3 regions of the Ancylobacter sp. genome follow, and region 2 is predicted to be linked to each of the others. Evidence: predicted binding sites of a transcription regulator. Region 2 holds the regulator's gene; each other region holds the start of a gene.
What was found. The regulator LexA, encoded in region 2, represses DNA repair genes until DNA is damaged. The targets are predictions, from matches to a motif close to TGTTCNNNNTGTGTTCNG.
Positions count from the first base shown of each region.

Region 1: ACQY76_RS21150 (putative DNA modification/repair radical SAM protein) is a predicted target of LexA. The motif match lies at 1,904-1,921, and genes of this name have one in related genera.
Region 3: ACQY76_RS09625 (glycosyl transferase) is a predicted target of LexA. The motif match lies at 1,764-1,781, and genes of this name have one in related genera.

Region 1 covers NZ_OZ257132.1:4,539,966-4,544,242, forward strand. Annotated here, with positions in the region: gene ACQY76_RS21140 (GatB/YqeY domain-containing protein) at 1-381, opposite strand, end outside; gene carA (glutamine-hydrolyzing carbamoyl-phosphate synthase small subunit) at 634-1,836, shown strand; gene ACQY76_RS21150 (putative DNA modification/repair radical SAM protein) at 1,938-3,152, shown strand; gene ACQY76_RS21155 (UdgX family uracil-DNA binding protein) at 3,149-4,277, shown strand, end outside.
Region 2 covers NZ_OZ257132.1:4,128,188-4,132,464, reverse strand. Annotated here, with positions in the region: gene ACQY76_RS19275 (ComEC/Rec2 family competence protein) at 1-1,102, shown strand, start outside; gene lexA (transcriptional repressor LexA) at 1,096-1,791, opposite strand; gene ACQY76_RS19265 (GntR family transcriptional regulator) at 1,991-2,689, opposite strand; gene hpxZ (oxalurate catabolism protein HpxZ) at 2,774-3,160, opposite strand; gene ACQY76_RS19255 (molybdopterin molybdotransferase MoeA) at 3,219-4,277, opposite strand, start outside.
Region 3 covers NZ_OZ257132.1:2,092,479-2,096,755, reverse strand. Annotated here, with positions in the region: gene ACQY76_RS09635 (VOC family protein) at 1-481, opposite strand, end outside; gene ACQY76_RS09630 (PA0069 family radical SAM protein) at 481-1,569, opposite strand; gene ACQY76_RS09625 (glycosyl transferase) at 1,912-2,499, shown strand; partial or broken gene ACQY76_RS09620 (IS5 family transposase) at 2,503-3,272, opposite strand; gene moaB (molybdenum cofactor biosynthesis protein B) at 3,445-4,011, opposite strand; gene ypfJ (KPN_02809 family neutral zinc metallopeptidase) at 4,051-4,277, opposite strand, start outside.

The DNA.
Region 1 (4,277 bases), 410 kb from region 2:
CGCCGCCATGGTGCGGCCCATGTCCTTGAGGCCATGCGCGCCGATATCGGCGATGACAGCGGCGACCGCCGCCTGCGCTTCTGCCTCGGTCATCTGCGTGGGCAGGAAGGACTGGATGACGAGGATTTCCTCGCGCTCCTGCGTGGCCAGCTCGGCGCGGCCGGCCTCCTCATAGACCTTCGCCGATTCCTCGCGCTGCTTGATCATCTTGGCGAGCAGGCCGAGCAGTTCGTCGTCGGAGAGCGGGTCCTTGCCATGGCCGCGCGCCTCGATGTCGCGGTCCTTGATCGCGGCATTGACGAGGCGCAGCGTGCCGAGACGCAGCTTGTCCTGCGCCTTCATGGCCTGTTTCAGCGATTGGTTGATCTCGTCGCGCAACACTTTGATTAAGCCTTCCTGCAATCCGCGAGACGGCGCGCCCGGCCTGTCTGCCGGACCGCACGCCACTCGCGCCAATGGATGTTCGCCCCATGGGATCGCGGCCCATTCCGGCGGTCGCCGCGTCTCGCGCGTGCGCCGCGCCGGGTCTCGGCGCAGCCATCCGCAATTCGTGGGCCAGATACGCAGCGGGAAGGCTGGCATCCGGCGCGGCAACGGACTAATTAGGGCACACGATGACAGGGAACAAGATCAATGAACGGTAGCGCTGAACAGCACACCGGCGATGACGTGTGGGCCGAGCCGCTCGCGACCGCCGTCCTCGTCCTGGCCGATGGCACGGTTCTGGAAGGTTTCGGCCTCGGCGCCACCGGGCAGGCGGTGGGTGAAGTATGCTTCAACACCGCCATGACCGGCTATCAGGAAGTGCTGACCGATCCGTCCTATGCCGGGCAGATCATCACCTTCACCTTCCCCCATATCGGCAATGTCGGCACCAATGAGGAAGACGTCGAGACCATCTCGATGGCCGGCGCCTCCGGCGTGCGCGGCGTCGTGCTGCACTCGGCCATCACCGACCCGTCGAACTACCGCGCCACCCGCCATTTCGACGCGTGGCTGAAGGCGCGCGGCATCATCGCCATCTCCGGCATCGACACCCGCGCCCTCACCGCGCTGATCCGCGACGGCGGCATGCCGAACGCGGTCATCGCCCATGCGGCAAACGGCCAATTCGACCTGCCGGCGCTGAAGGCGGAAGCGGCGCAGTGGCCCGGGCTTGAGGGCATGGACCTCGTGCCGATGGTGACCACCGCCCAGCGCTTTTCCTGGGATGAGACCACCTGGAGCTGGCCGGACGGATTTGGCCGGCAGAACGCCCCCGCCCACCATGTCGTCGCCATCGACTACGGCATCAAGCGCAACATCCTGCGCCTGCTGGCCCGCGCCGGCTGCCAGGTGACGGTGGTGCCCGCCACCACCTCGGCGGAAGAGATCATGGCGCTGCAGCCGGATGGCGTGTTCCTGTCCAACGGCCCGGGCGACCCGGCGGCCACGGGCGAATATGCCGTGCCGGTGATTCGCGAGATCATCGACCGCGGCGTGCCGACCTTCGGCATCTGCCTCGGCCACCAGATGATCGGCCTCGCGGTCGGCGGCCGCACGGTGAAGATGCACCAGGGCCACCATGGCGCCAACCACCCGGTGAAGGACCAGACCACCGGCAAGGTCGAGATCACCTCGATGAATCACGGCTTCGCCGTGGATCGCGACAGCCTGCCGGCCACCGCGCAGGAAACCCATGTCTCGCTGTTCGACGGCTCCAATGCCGGCATCGCGCTGACCGACAGGCCGGTGTTCTCGGTGCAGTATCACCCGGAAGCCAGCCCCGGCCCGCAGGACAGCCATTATCTGTTCGACCGATTCGTCGCGATGATCGCCAGGAACAAGGCGGCCTGATCGCCCGACATCGCCGCCTCGGGGCCTCCCCGGGGCGGTATCGCCGCCGGGTTGATCCGCCCATGGCAGGAACATAAAGTGAACGTCGGAGGATCGCCGACGTGGATGATGCACTCAAGACCAAGCTCGGCATATTGGCCGATGCGGCCAAATACGACGCCTCCTGCGCCTCATCCGGTGCCGGCGGGCGCGCGGCGAAGAAGGACGGCATCGGGTCGACCACCGGAATGGGCATCTGCCATTCCTACACGCCGGACGGGCGCTGCGTGTCGCTGCTGAAAATCCTGCTGACCAATTACTGCCTGTTCGACTGCGCCTATTGCATCAACCGCCGCTCCTCGAACGTGCAGAGGGCGCGCTTCTCGGTGGACGAGGTGGTGGCCATCACCCTCGGCTTCTACAAGCGCAATTACATTGAGGGGCTGTTCCTCTCTTCCGGCATCATCCGCTCGCCCGACTACACGATGGAGCAGATGATGCTGGTGGCCCGGCGGCTGCGGCATGACCATGGCTTCGCCGGCTACATCCACCTCAAGGCCATTCCCGAGGCCAGCCCCTGGCTGGTCGAGCAGGCAGGCCTGTGGGCCGACCGGCTCTCGGTGAATGTCGAGCTCGCCTCCGACATCAGCCTGAAGGAGCTGGCGCCGGAGAAGGACGCGCCGGGCATCAAGGCGACGATGGGCCAGTTGAAGGAGCGCATCACCGAGGCGCGCGAGGAAAAGCGTCGCTTCGCCCCGGCCGGCCAGAGCACGCAGATGATCGTCGGCGCCGACGCCACCACCGACGCGGCGGTGCTGGACGCCAGCGCCACGCTGTATGGCGGCTATGGTCTCAAGCGCGTCTATTATTCCGCCTTCAGCCCGATCCCCGAGGCGAGCCGCATGCTGCCGGTGAAGCCGGCGCCGCTGCGCCGCGAGAACCGGCTCTACCAGGCCGACTGGCTGCTGCGCTTCTACGGCTTCTCGGTCGCGGAGATCGCCGCCGGTGGCGCCGACGGCATGCTCGATCTCGACATCGACCCCAAGCTCGCCTGGGCGCTCAAGCACCGCGAGCGTTTCCCGGTCGACGTGAACATCGCCGACCGCGAGCTTTTGCTGCGGGTGCCGGGCCTCGGCACAAGGGCGGTGGATCGGCTGCTCCGCGCGCGCCGCCAGACCCGGCTGACGCTAGACGACATCGCCCGGCTCAGCACGGGGGTGAAGCGGGCGCGCCCCTTTCTCATCACCGCCGACCATCACCCGCTCAAGCTCACCGACCGTGCCGACCTGCGCGAGCGCCTCGCCCCGCCCGCCCGGCAGCTGGAGCTGTTCGCGTGAGCGCGCCGGTGGCGCCGGCAGCAACCGGCGACATCCGCGCGGTCACTCTGCGCTTCGGCGCCGACCTCGCGGGTTTCCGTGCCGCCGTGCGTGCGCTGGTGGCGGCGCAGGTGCCGCCCGCCGGGGTCGCCTGGGCGATGGCGGCGCCGGGCGGCCGGACATCGGCCGAGACGGAGCGCGCGGACCTGTTCGGCATCCCCGCCGCTGCCGCCGGGACGCCGACGGACGCCCCTGCCCTGTCGCTGCCGCGCGCCGTCGCCGGTCTGGTCGATCTCGTGCTGTGCCATCGCGAGCCCGAGCGTTTCGCGCGGCTTTATACGCTGATCTGGCGGGTGCTGCATGGCGAGCGGCAGCTGGCCGACAACCCGGCCGACCCGCTGGTGCATCGGCTCGGCCTGATGGCGAAGGCAGTGCGACGCGACATCCACAAGATGCACGCCTTCGTGCGCTTCAAGGCGCTGGGCATGGAGAACGGCCGGGAGCGTTTTGTCGCCTGGTTCGAGCCCGACCACTTCATCGTCGAGGCGGTGGCGCCGTTCTTTCGCAAGCGCTTTCCCGCCATGGACTGGGCGATCCTCACCCCGGCCGGCACGGTGGGGTGGAATGGTGAGCACCTCGCCTTCGGCCCGCCGGCGGGCCGTCCCCACCTGCCGGAAGGCGACGGCTTCGAGGAAGGCTGGCTCGCCTATTACGCCAGCGTCTTCAACCCGGCCCGCGCCAACCCGACGATGATGCGCGCGGAGATGCCGAAGAAATACTGGCCGAACCTGCCGGAGGCGCGGTTGATCCCGGGGCTTCTGGAAGGCGCGCCGGCCCGCGTCGCCGACATGATCGCCCGCGAGGCGAGCGCGCCGCGCAAGCGCGATCCCGTCCGCGCGGTGGCGGCGATGGCGCATCAGGCTCCCGCCAGCCTTGCCGAGCTCAACGCGTTGATTTCCGCCACCCCCGCCTTCGTTTCCGGCGGCACCCGCGCCGTGCTGGGAGAAGGCCCGCCGGGTGCCGTCCTCGCTCTGGTGGGCGAGCAGCCGGGCGACCAGGAGGATGTCGAGGGCCGTCCCTTCGTCGGGCCGGCCGGGCAGTTGCTGATGAAGGCGATGGCGGAGGCCGGGCTGGTGCGCGAGGCGA
Region 2 (4,277 bases):
CCTTATTGCACGGCCATCGGGCAAGGTGGGGCGATGGCTCGGGCTGCCGGGTCGTTATGTCGGGGCGCTGGTGCTGGCCTCGCTGTCGGCGGGCCTGGCGACCGCGCCCTATGCGGCGTTCCATTTCCAACGCCTGGCGCCGCTCAGCCTGGCGGCCAACCTCGCGGCCATGCCGGTGGTGTCGTTCATCGTCATGCCGGCGGGGCTTGCCGGAGCGATCCTGATGCCGTTCGGATGGGACGATCCGGCCTGGCGGCTGATGGGCTGGGGCATTGGGCGGATGCGGGACATCTCCGAGGCTGTCGCCGCGCTGCCCGGCGCGGATCGCGGCGTGCCGGCCATGCCGATGGCGAGCCTGGTGCTGATCAGCCTCGGTCTCATGGTGGTCTGCCTTGCCCGCACCCGGCTGATTCTCGTCGCACCGGTGCTCGCCTTTGCGGGAGTTGCCGTCGCCGCACACGCGCCGCGGCCGGACATCTGGGTCGATGCGGAGGCGCGGACAGTGGCGGTGCGCGGCAAAGACGGGGCGCTCGCGGTGATGGGCGATCGCGACACCGGCATTGCCGGGCGCTTTGCCGTCGAACAATGGCTGAGCGCCGACGGCGAACGCGGCCGTTTTGGCGATGAAGAGCTTGCAAAACATGCGGCCTGCGATGCGCTCGGCTGTACCCTGCCGCTTCGTGATGGCCGGCTCGTGGCTTTGTCGCGCGACCGCGATTCGCTCGAAGACGATTGCCGCCTCGCGGCCGTTCTGGTGACGCCGTTTGCGCCGCCTCACGACTGCGCCGCCACGGTAATCTACCAGGATGAACGCACAGCGATCGGGGGGCTAGCCGCCTCGCTCCCGCCCGATGGCCGTGTCGCCCTCGTCGCAGCCCGCCCCGAGCAGGGGACACGACCCTGGGAGCCCACGGCGTCTGTGCCGACGAACAAGCCAGTGGAACCGACCACGTACATTCAGACGAAGGCGCCTCCACCAACCAAGCCGACCTCACCAACTACCGCTGCCGCGAGCCGAACCCGAAGAACGGCGCCGCTCAATGCAACGTCTCGCGCTGAGACTTTGCAAAGGCCGGAGGTAGCGCCGGACGACGCTCAATAACGCCGGAAAAGGCCCACCAGCTTGCCCTGGATGCGCACCCGGTCCGGTCCGAAGATGCGCGTCTCATAGGCAGGGTTGGCCGCTTCCAGCGCCACCGACGCGCCCTTGCGGCGCAGGCGCTTGAGCGTGGCTTCCTCGTCATCGATCAAGGCGACCACGATCTCCCCCGTGCTGGCGGCATCGCATTTGCGGATGAGAGCCAGATCGCCATCGAGAATGCCGGCCTCGATCATTGAGTCGCCCCGCACCTCCAGCGCGTAATGCTCACCGCCGGACAGCATTTCCGGCGGCATGCCAATGGTATGGTCGCGGGACTGGATGGCGGAAATCGGCGTGCCGGCCGCGATGCGGCCCATGACCGGGATCGAGACCACGCGGCGGTCGGCATCGTCGTCGGAAGAGGGGCGCACCTTGCCGAGATTGCCCTCAATGACATTTGGAGCGAAGGCCCGGACAGGCCGCTGCGGCTGCGCGTCCTCCGGGAGGCGGACGACTTCCAGCGCGCGCGCCCGGTTGGGCAGCCGCCGGATGAAGCCGCGTTCCTCCAGCGCCGTGATCAACCGGTGGATGCCGGACTTCGAGCGCAGGTCCAGCGCTTCCTTCATTTCCTCGAACGAAGGTGGCACGCCATCCTGCTGGAGGCGTTCATTGATGAACAGCAGCAGCTCATGCTGTTTGCGGGTGAGCATCCGGAGACCCCCGTCTGTCGGCCGATGCCGGAACGAAACAAATCACGAACAAAGACTAGCCGTTCTTATTGTGTTCCACAATGGGTAAAGGGACGCTAAACGATGGCCTGCGCACCGTAATCGCCATTTCGGCAGTGTGAATGCCGCTCGGCGGGGGTATCGGAGCGCCGTGTCGACGCGGTGAATCAGGCTGCGCCGTTCACACCGTCTGGGCGTATTGCTCATAGGCATCGTGGACAATGGCGATGTGACTGCGCATCGCTCCGGCGGCGCCGTCGCGGTCGCCGCGCAGTATGGCGGTCGTCACCCGCTCATGTTCGGTGTGCGAGAGGGCCAGCCGGCCGAGCGCGCGGAACTGGGCGCGGCGGAAGGGCGACAGGCGCCGGCGCGTGCCGAGTGTGAGCTCGATCAGATAGTCGTTATGGCTGCCGGCATAGATCGAGGTGTGGAACTGCTCGTTTAGTTCGCGATAGGCGGCGAAGTCGCCGAGGCGCATCAACTCGCCCATGTCCGCGTGCAGGCTTTGCAGCTTCTGGCGCTCCTGCGGCGTCATGTTGAGGGCGCTGAGCCCGGCGCAGAGCGCCTCCAGCTCGGCCATCACCTCGAACATCGCCTGCAGACGTTGGACGCTGGGCCGGGCCACGACAGCGCCGCGATGGGGGCGGGCGTCGACCAGGCCGGAGGCGACGAGTTCGCGCAACGCCTCGCGGACCGGCGTGCGCGACACGCCGAATCGCACAGCCAGCGCCGTTTCGTCCAGGGCCGTGCCGGGCGGCAGCGTGCCCCGCGTGATCTCATCGGCGAGATGCATGCGCAGTTCTTCGGCGCGCGTTACGCGCGCACGCCGGGCGCCGGGGGCGGACGGATCGAGCGGGAAGCGTAGTGGCAGCACCGACATCAGCGAACACGCGACCAACGGGGCCATCCGTGATCCGGACGGCATGGCGCATCTTTAGCTGGCGCGCCCGGCTTCACCAAGGGGTCACTTGGGTTCGTCGATCAGGCTGACATGGGCGGCGACGACCTTCCAACCTTCCGGCGTGCGCATCCAGGTCTGCATTTGCCGTCCCACGCGTCCCGGCACCGTTGTTCGGCGGAACAAGGTGGAAGCCACCGCCATGTCGGTGCCATAAGTGGTAATGGCGGTGTTTGCGAGGGCGCGTTCCAGCCCGACCGGCGAGCGGGCGGTGCGGAAGGCGCGGATCTCCGCAATGCCGTAGAGGTTCTCACCGCCGCCATAGCGGATGGTGCGCGCATCGTCCCAGAACAGCGCATCGAGTTCAGCCACGTCATTGCCGACAAGCGCGCGCTCATAGCGCTCGAAGGCGGCGCGAACCTCGGCCAGCACCTCGGGAAGATCGATTTCCATCCGCAGCCCCTTTTTCCCGCCTGCAAAGCCTTGAGAACACAGGCGGACGCGGCTTCCGTCAATCCTCGAAACGCAAAATCTCGCACATCTCGCCGGCCGCCGCCGCCGGCGCGTGCGGGCGGCGGACAAGCAGGACATCGGCGCGGGCCAAGTTGCGCAGCATGGAGCTATCCTGAACCGGCAGCGGCCGAACCAAGGGCAGGCCCTCGGCGTGGCCGACGATTTCCGCCCGCTGGAAGTCCATCCGGTGCTCGTTGGCCCTGATGTCGCTACCGAGGCGTGCGGGCTCCAGCTCGGGATGCGCGGGCACCTCCAGCCCCTGCAGCGCCTTGATCAGCGGCACGAGGAACAGCAGGGCGCAGACATGGGCCGAGACCGGATTACCGGGCAGGCCGAGCACCTGCGTGCGTGCATCGGCGGAAAGCCCAAACATCAGCGGCTTGCCGGGGCGCAGCGCGATCTTGTGGACGGCGAGATCGACGCCCTGGGCGGTGAGCGCCGGCGCGATCAGGTCATGGTCGCCGACCGAGGCGCCGCCGGTGGTCACCAGCGCGTCGAAGCCGGCGTCGAGCGCGGCGCGCACGCCCGCCTGCGTGGCGTCCATGCGGTCGGGCAGTATGCCGAGGTCGGCCACCTCCGCGCCGGCGGCGCGGGCCAGCGCGGCGACCGAATAGATATTGGAGACGATCACCTGATGGGCGGCCGCGCCGGCGCCTGGCCGCACCAACTCGTCGCCGGTGGACAGCAGCGCCACGCGCGGGCGGCGGGCGACGCTGATGCTGTCGACATCGGCGGCGGCAATGAGGGCGAGGTCGCGGGCGCGCAGGCGATGGCCGGCTGCAAGCAACGTCTCGCCGGCAGCGAAGTCGCCTCCGGCGCGGCGGATGTGGCGGCCGGGCGTTGCCGCTTCCGTGAGGGTGATGGCGCTTCCATCGCGGGTCGTGTCTTCCTGGATGACGATCGCGTCCGAGCCCTCGGGAAGCACGGCGCCGGTGAAGACGCGGACCGTCGTGCCCGGCTCGACGCGACCGGAAAAAGGGCGGCCGGCGGCGGATTCGCCAATGAGTTCAAGGGTGACGGGCACGCTGGGCGCGTCCTGCGCCCGCAGGGCGTAGCC
Region 3 (4,277 bases), 2.0 Mb from region 2:
ACGTCGGCTGCGCCGGGCGCAGCGCCCGGCCGCCCGCTGCCACGGCGCGGATAAGCGTGGTGTCGACCTCCGCCCGGCTCGCCCGGTTGCAGGCCAGCGCGATGCCGCCAAAGGCACCGGCGCGGCCCGGCAGCACGCCCGCATCGGCGGCGAGTTCGGGGCGCGGATAGAGCGAGAGCACCACGCCGCCGGCGTCGAAGAACGCCGCGCCCGTGGCCTCTTTCACCCGCCGCTCGAGCCCCAGCGCCTCGTAGAACGCCACCGCCCGCTTCAGATCCGCCACGCCGAGCGTGACCAGGGACAGGCGCAGCGGCGGCATCACACGCGGCACAGCCCCTCCCGCCGGGCGAGGCGGCAGAGGCCGCGCGTCGCCCGGCTCCAACTCCCGCGCGCGCTCGTCCGCAGCTGTGCGTGAGCCATTTTCGGGCGTCTCGTCCGCCGGCGTGCTGCCGTCCCCGGCCTTGACGATAATCATGCTCATCAGCCTTCTCCGAACAGCGACAATTGCTCGCCCTTCTGCGGCGGGCGGGTGAAATGGCGGGTGGTCAGGCGGGTGTGGCGACGATTCAGCCCCAGCCGCTCCACCGCGATCTCGAAGCGCCGCGCCAGCGTCCAGGCATAGGGGCCGGTTCCGGTCATGCGCTGGCCGAAGGTGGAATCATATTCGCGCCCGCCATGCAGTTCCTTGAGCAGCGAGAGCACATGGCGGTAGCGGTCGGGAAAATGCGCCAGCAGCCATTCGCGGAACAGGTCGCGGATTTCCAGCGGCACGCGCAGCATGACATAGCCCGCTTCCGACGCACCGGCCGCGGCGGCGGCGTCGAGAATGCGCTCCATCTCCGCATCGGTGACGGCGGGGATGACCGGGGCCACCAGCACCGCCGTGGGAATGCCGGCCTCGGAGAGGCGGCGCAGCGCATCGAGCCGGCGCTGCGGCGTCGCCGCGCGCGGCTCCATGATGCGCGCCAGCTTGTGGTCGAGCGTGGTGATGGACAGCGCCACCTTCACCAGCCCCTTCTCGGCCATGGGGCCGAGAATATCGAGGTCGCGCACCACCAACGCCGATTTGGTGACGATGCCGACCGGGTGGCCGAAATCGCGCAGCACTTCGAGGATGCGGCGGGTCAGCCGCCATTCCCGCTCGATCGGCTGATAGCCGTCGGTATTGATGCCGAGCGCGATGGTGCGCGGCTCATAGCCCGGCTTGGCCAGTTCCTTGGCCAGAAGCTCCGGCGCGTCCGGCTTGGCGAACAGCTTGGTCTCGAAATCGAGACCCGCCGAGAGCCCCTGATAGGCATGGGTCGGCCGCGCGAAGCAGTAGACACAGCCATGCTCGCAGCCGCGATAGGGGTTGATCGAGCGATCGAAGCCGACATCGGGGGATTCGTTGCGGTTGATGATGGTGCGTGGCTTTTCCACCGTCACGCTGGTGCGGAAGGGCGGCAGGTCGTCCAGCCCCATCCAGCCATCGTCGAAGCGCTCGCGGCTGTGCGGCTCGAAGCGTCCCGCCGCATTGGAGAGCGCCCCCCGCCCCCGCCGGCGCTCGGCCTCCACCATCCAGTCCAGCATGGGTGGGGGCGCCACGGCGTCGATGTCGGACAGGCCGGTGAGGTCGCGCGCAGTCGCGTCCTGCTCCTGCGCCCGGGCGTCGCGGCGCTGCTGCGCCAGCCTTCCCAGATGCCGGGGCGCAGGAGGTGGCTGGGAATTACCGGAAGAGGAATCGGAACCGCGATGTTGCATGAGAGATTCTGTAGCGCGGCTTTGAGAACATATCAAGAACATCAGCGGAATTGCGACAGCCGGGCTGTACGCCCCGCAAGTGGTGCGATAGGCAGGAAACGCCTTATCCGACTGGCGCGGACGTTCATCCGGCCTTTCCCCGAACCACGTTCATCGAGGGTGACTGGACGCGTGATCTCGGTCGTCATTCCCATTGGCGCGACAGCCAAGCGGCTCATTCCGACACTCGCCTCGCTGGTGCCCGGCGCCGCCGCCGGCGTCGTGCGCGAGGTGCTTCTCGTCGACTCGGCCGGCTCCGCCGATGTAGCCGAGATCGCCGACGCGGCGGGGTGCGAATACCTGCCCGGTTTCGCCGATCGGGGCGCGAGCCTGCGCGAAGGCGCGGCGGCGGCGCGCGCCTCCTGGCTGCTGTTCCTGGAGCCTTCCGGGCTGCTTCAGGAGGGTTGGGCACGCGAGGTGCGCAATTTCACCGATCAGGCCGAGCGCATCGGCGCCACGGAGCAGCGGGCGGCGACCTTTCGCTTGGCGCTGGACGGATTCGGTGTCACGCCGCGCCTGCGGGAGGCGTCGGCGATGATGCGCCAGGCCATTACCGGCCGGCCGCGCCCGGAACAGGGGTTGCTGCTCCACCGCCGGCTTTACGATGCGTTGGGTGGGCACATGCCGGGCCCGCAGGCGAGCCGTCGCCTGATGGCACGGGTCGGCCGCAAGCGGCTGATGCTGCTGCGCTCGCAGATATTGCTGCCGGAAGACGCCTGAGCCCTAGGCGACCGACTCATTAAACCGCATCCATATTCTGAGTGATGCGAGTTTTACGCCGGCGAGGAAATTGTCAGGTCGCTTGTCGTATCGGGTCGCAACGGCGCGGTAGTGCTTGATCTTGTTGAAGAAGCGCTCGACGAGGTTGCGATAGCGATACAAGAAGGGGCTGAAGGCTGGCACGTTCTTGCGGTTCGGCATGGGCTTGATGTTGGCCCATGCGCCTCGCTCGCGCAGGCTTTGCCGGAGTTCGTCGCTGTCATAGGCGCGGTCGGCCAGGAGGGTCTGGCCATCGACAAGCGCGCCGAGCATGTCGCGGGCGCTGCGTCCGTCATGAGCCTGGCCCTCGGTCAATTTCAGGGCGATCGGCAGGCCTTCGGCATCCACCAGAGCATGGATCTTCGTTGTCAGGCCGCCCCGCGAGCGACCCATGCAACCGGATCGGTCGTCTTTTTTTGGGCGTTGGCGGCGTGCTGGTGCACGCGGATGCTGGAGGAATCGATCATCTGGATGTCGCCATCGTAAGCCTTTGACACCGCTTCCAGAAGCCGATCCCAGACCCCCGCCTTGCGCCAGCGGTTGAAGCGGTTCACGCAGGTCGTGTGCGGGCCGTAGCGCTCGGGAATGTCGGCCCACGGCGCCCCGGTCCGAAGTCGCCAGAAAATCCCGTTCAGCACGCGCCGGTCGTCCACCCGAGGCACGCCCCTCGGCTTGTTCGGCAAAAGCGGCTGGATCACCGACCACTCGAAATCCGTTAGATCAAAGCGGGCCATCTCATCCTCCATCAGGAGAAATGAATCAGCCTCCGACCCAAAAGGGAATCCCGTTTATGGGTCTGTGACCTAGAGCATTTTCGAGCGAAGTGGGTTCCGGTTCGCGTGAAGAAAATGCGTAAAAACAGAAACCTAGAGCACGTCCGGTGAGCCGACTTTCACCGGACGTGCTCTAGCCGAGCGTCCCGCCCTGCGGCGCGCGCAGCTTGCCGCGCTTGAGGTGCTCGTCGAGCCGGGGAAGGATCTCGACGAAATTGCAGGGCTTGTGCCTGATATCGAGCTGGTGAACGAGGATCTCGTCCCAGCCGTCGCGGCAGGCGCCGGGCGAGCCGGGCAGGCAGAAGATGTAGGTGGAATTGGCTACCCCGGCCGTCGCGCGGCTCTGCAGTGTCGAGGTGCCGATCTTGCCGAACGAGACCATGTGGAAAATGGTCGAGAAACCTTCCATGCGCTTCTCGAACAGCGGCTCCACCGCCTCGGGCGTCACGTCGCGGCCGGTGAAGCCTGTGCCGCCTGTCGTGATGACGACATCGATCCCTTCATCGGCGATCCAACCCGCGACCTGCGTGCGGATCGCCTCCACATCATCCGGCACGATGGCGCGGTCGGCGAGATTGTGGCCGGCGGCAGTGATGCGGTCCGCCAATGTCGTGCCCGATCGATCATCCGCCGGAGTGCGGGTGTCGGAGATGGTGAGCACCGCGATGGCAAGCGGCACGAAGGGCGTGTCGGAATTCATCTCGGCCTCTCGGCGGCGGCGTTCAGATGCGGACCCGCATCAGATGCTGCCCTTGAATGTGTTGCACTGCGCCAGCGACCCGCCATCGAGCCCCTGCTTGAACCACTTCATCCGCTGGGCGGAGCTGCCATGGGTGAAGCTGTCGGGCACAACCCGGCCCTGCGACTGCTTCTGCAGGCGGTCGTCGCCAATGGCGGAGGCGGCGTTCATCGCCTCCTGAATATCGCCATCTTCCAGAATGCGCCACTGCGCATCGGCATGGTGCG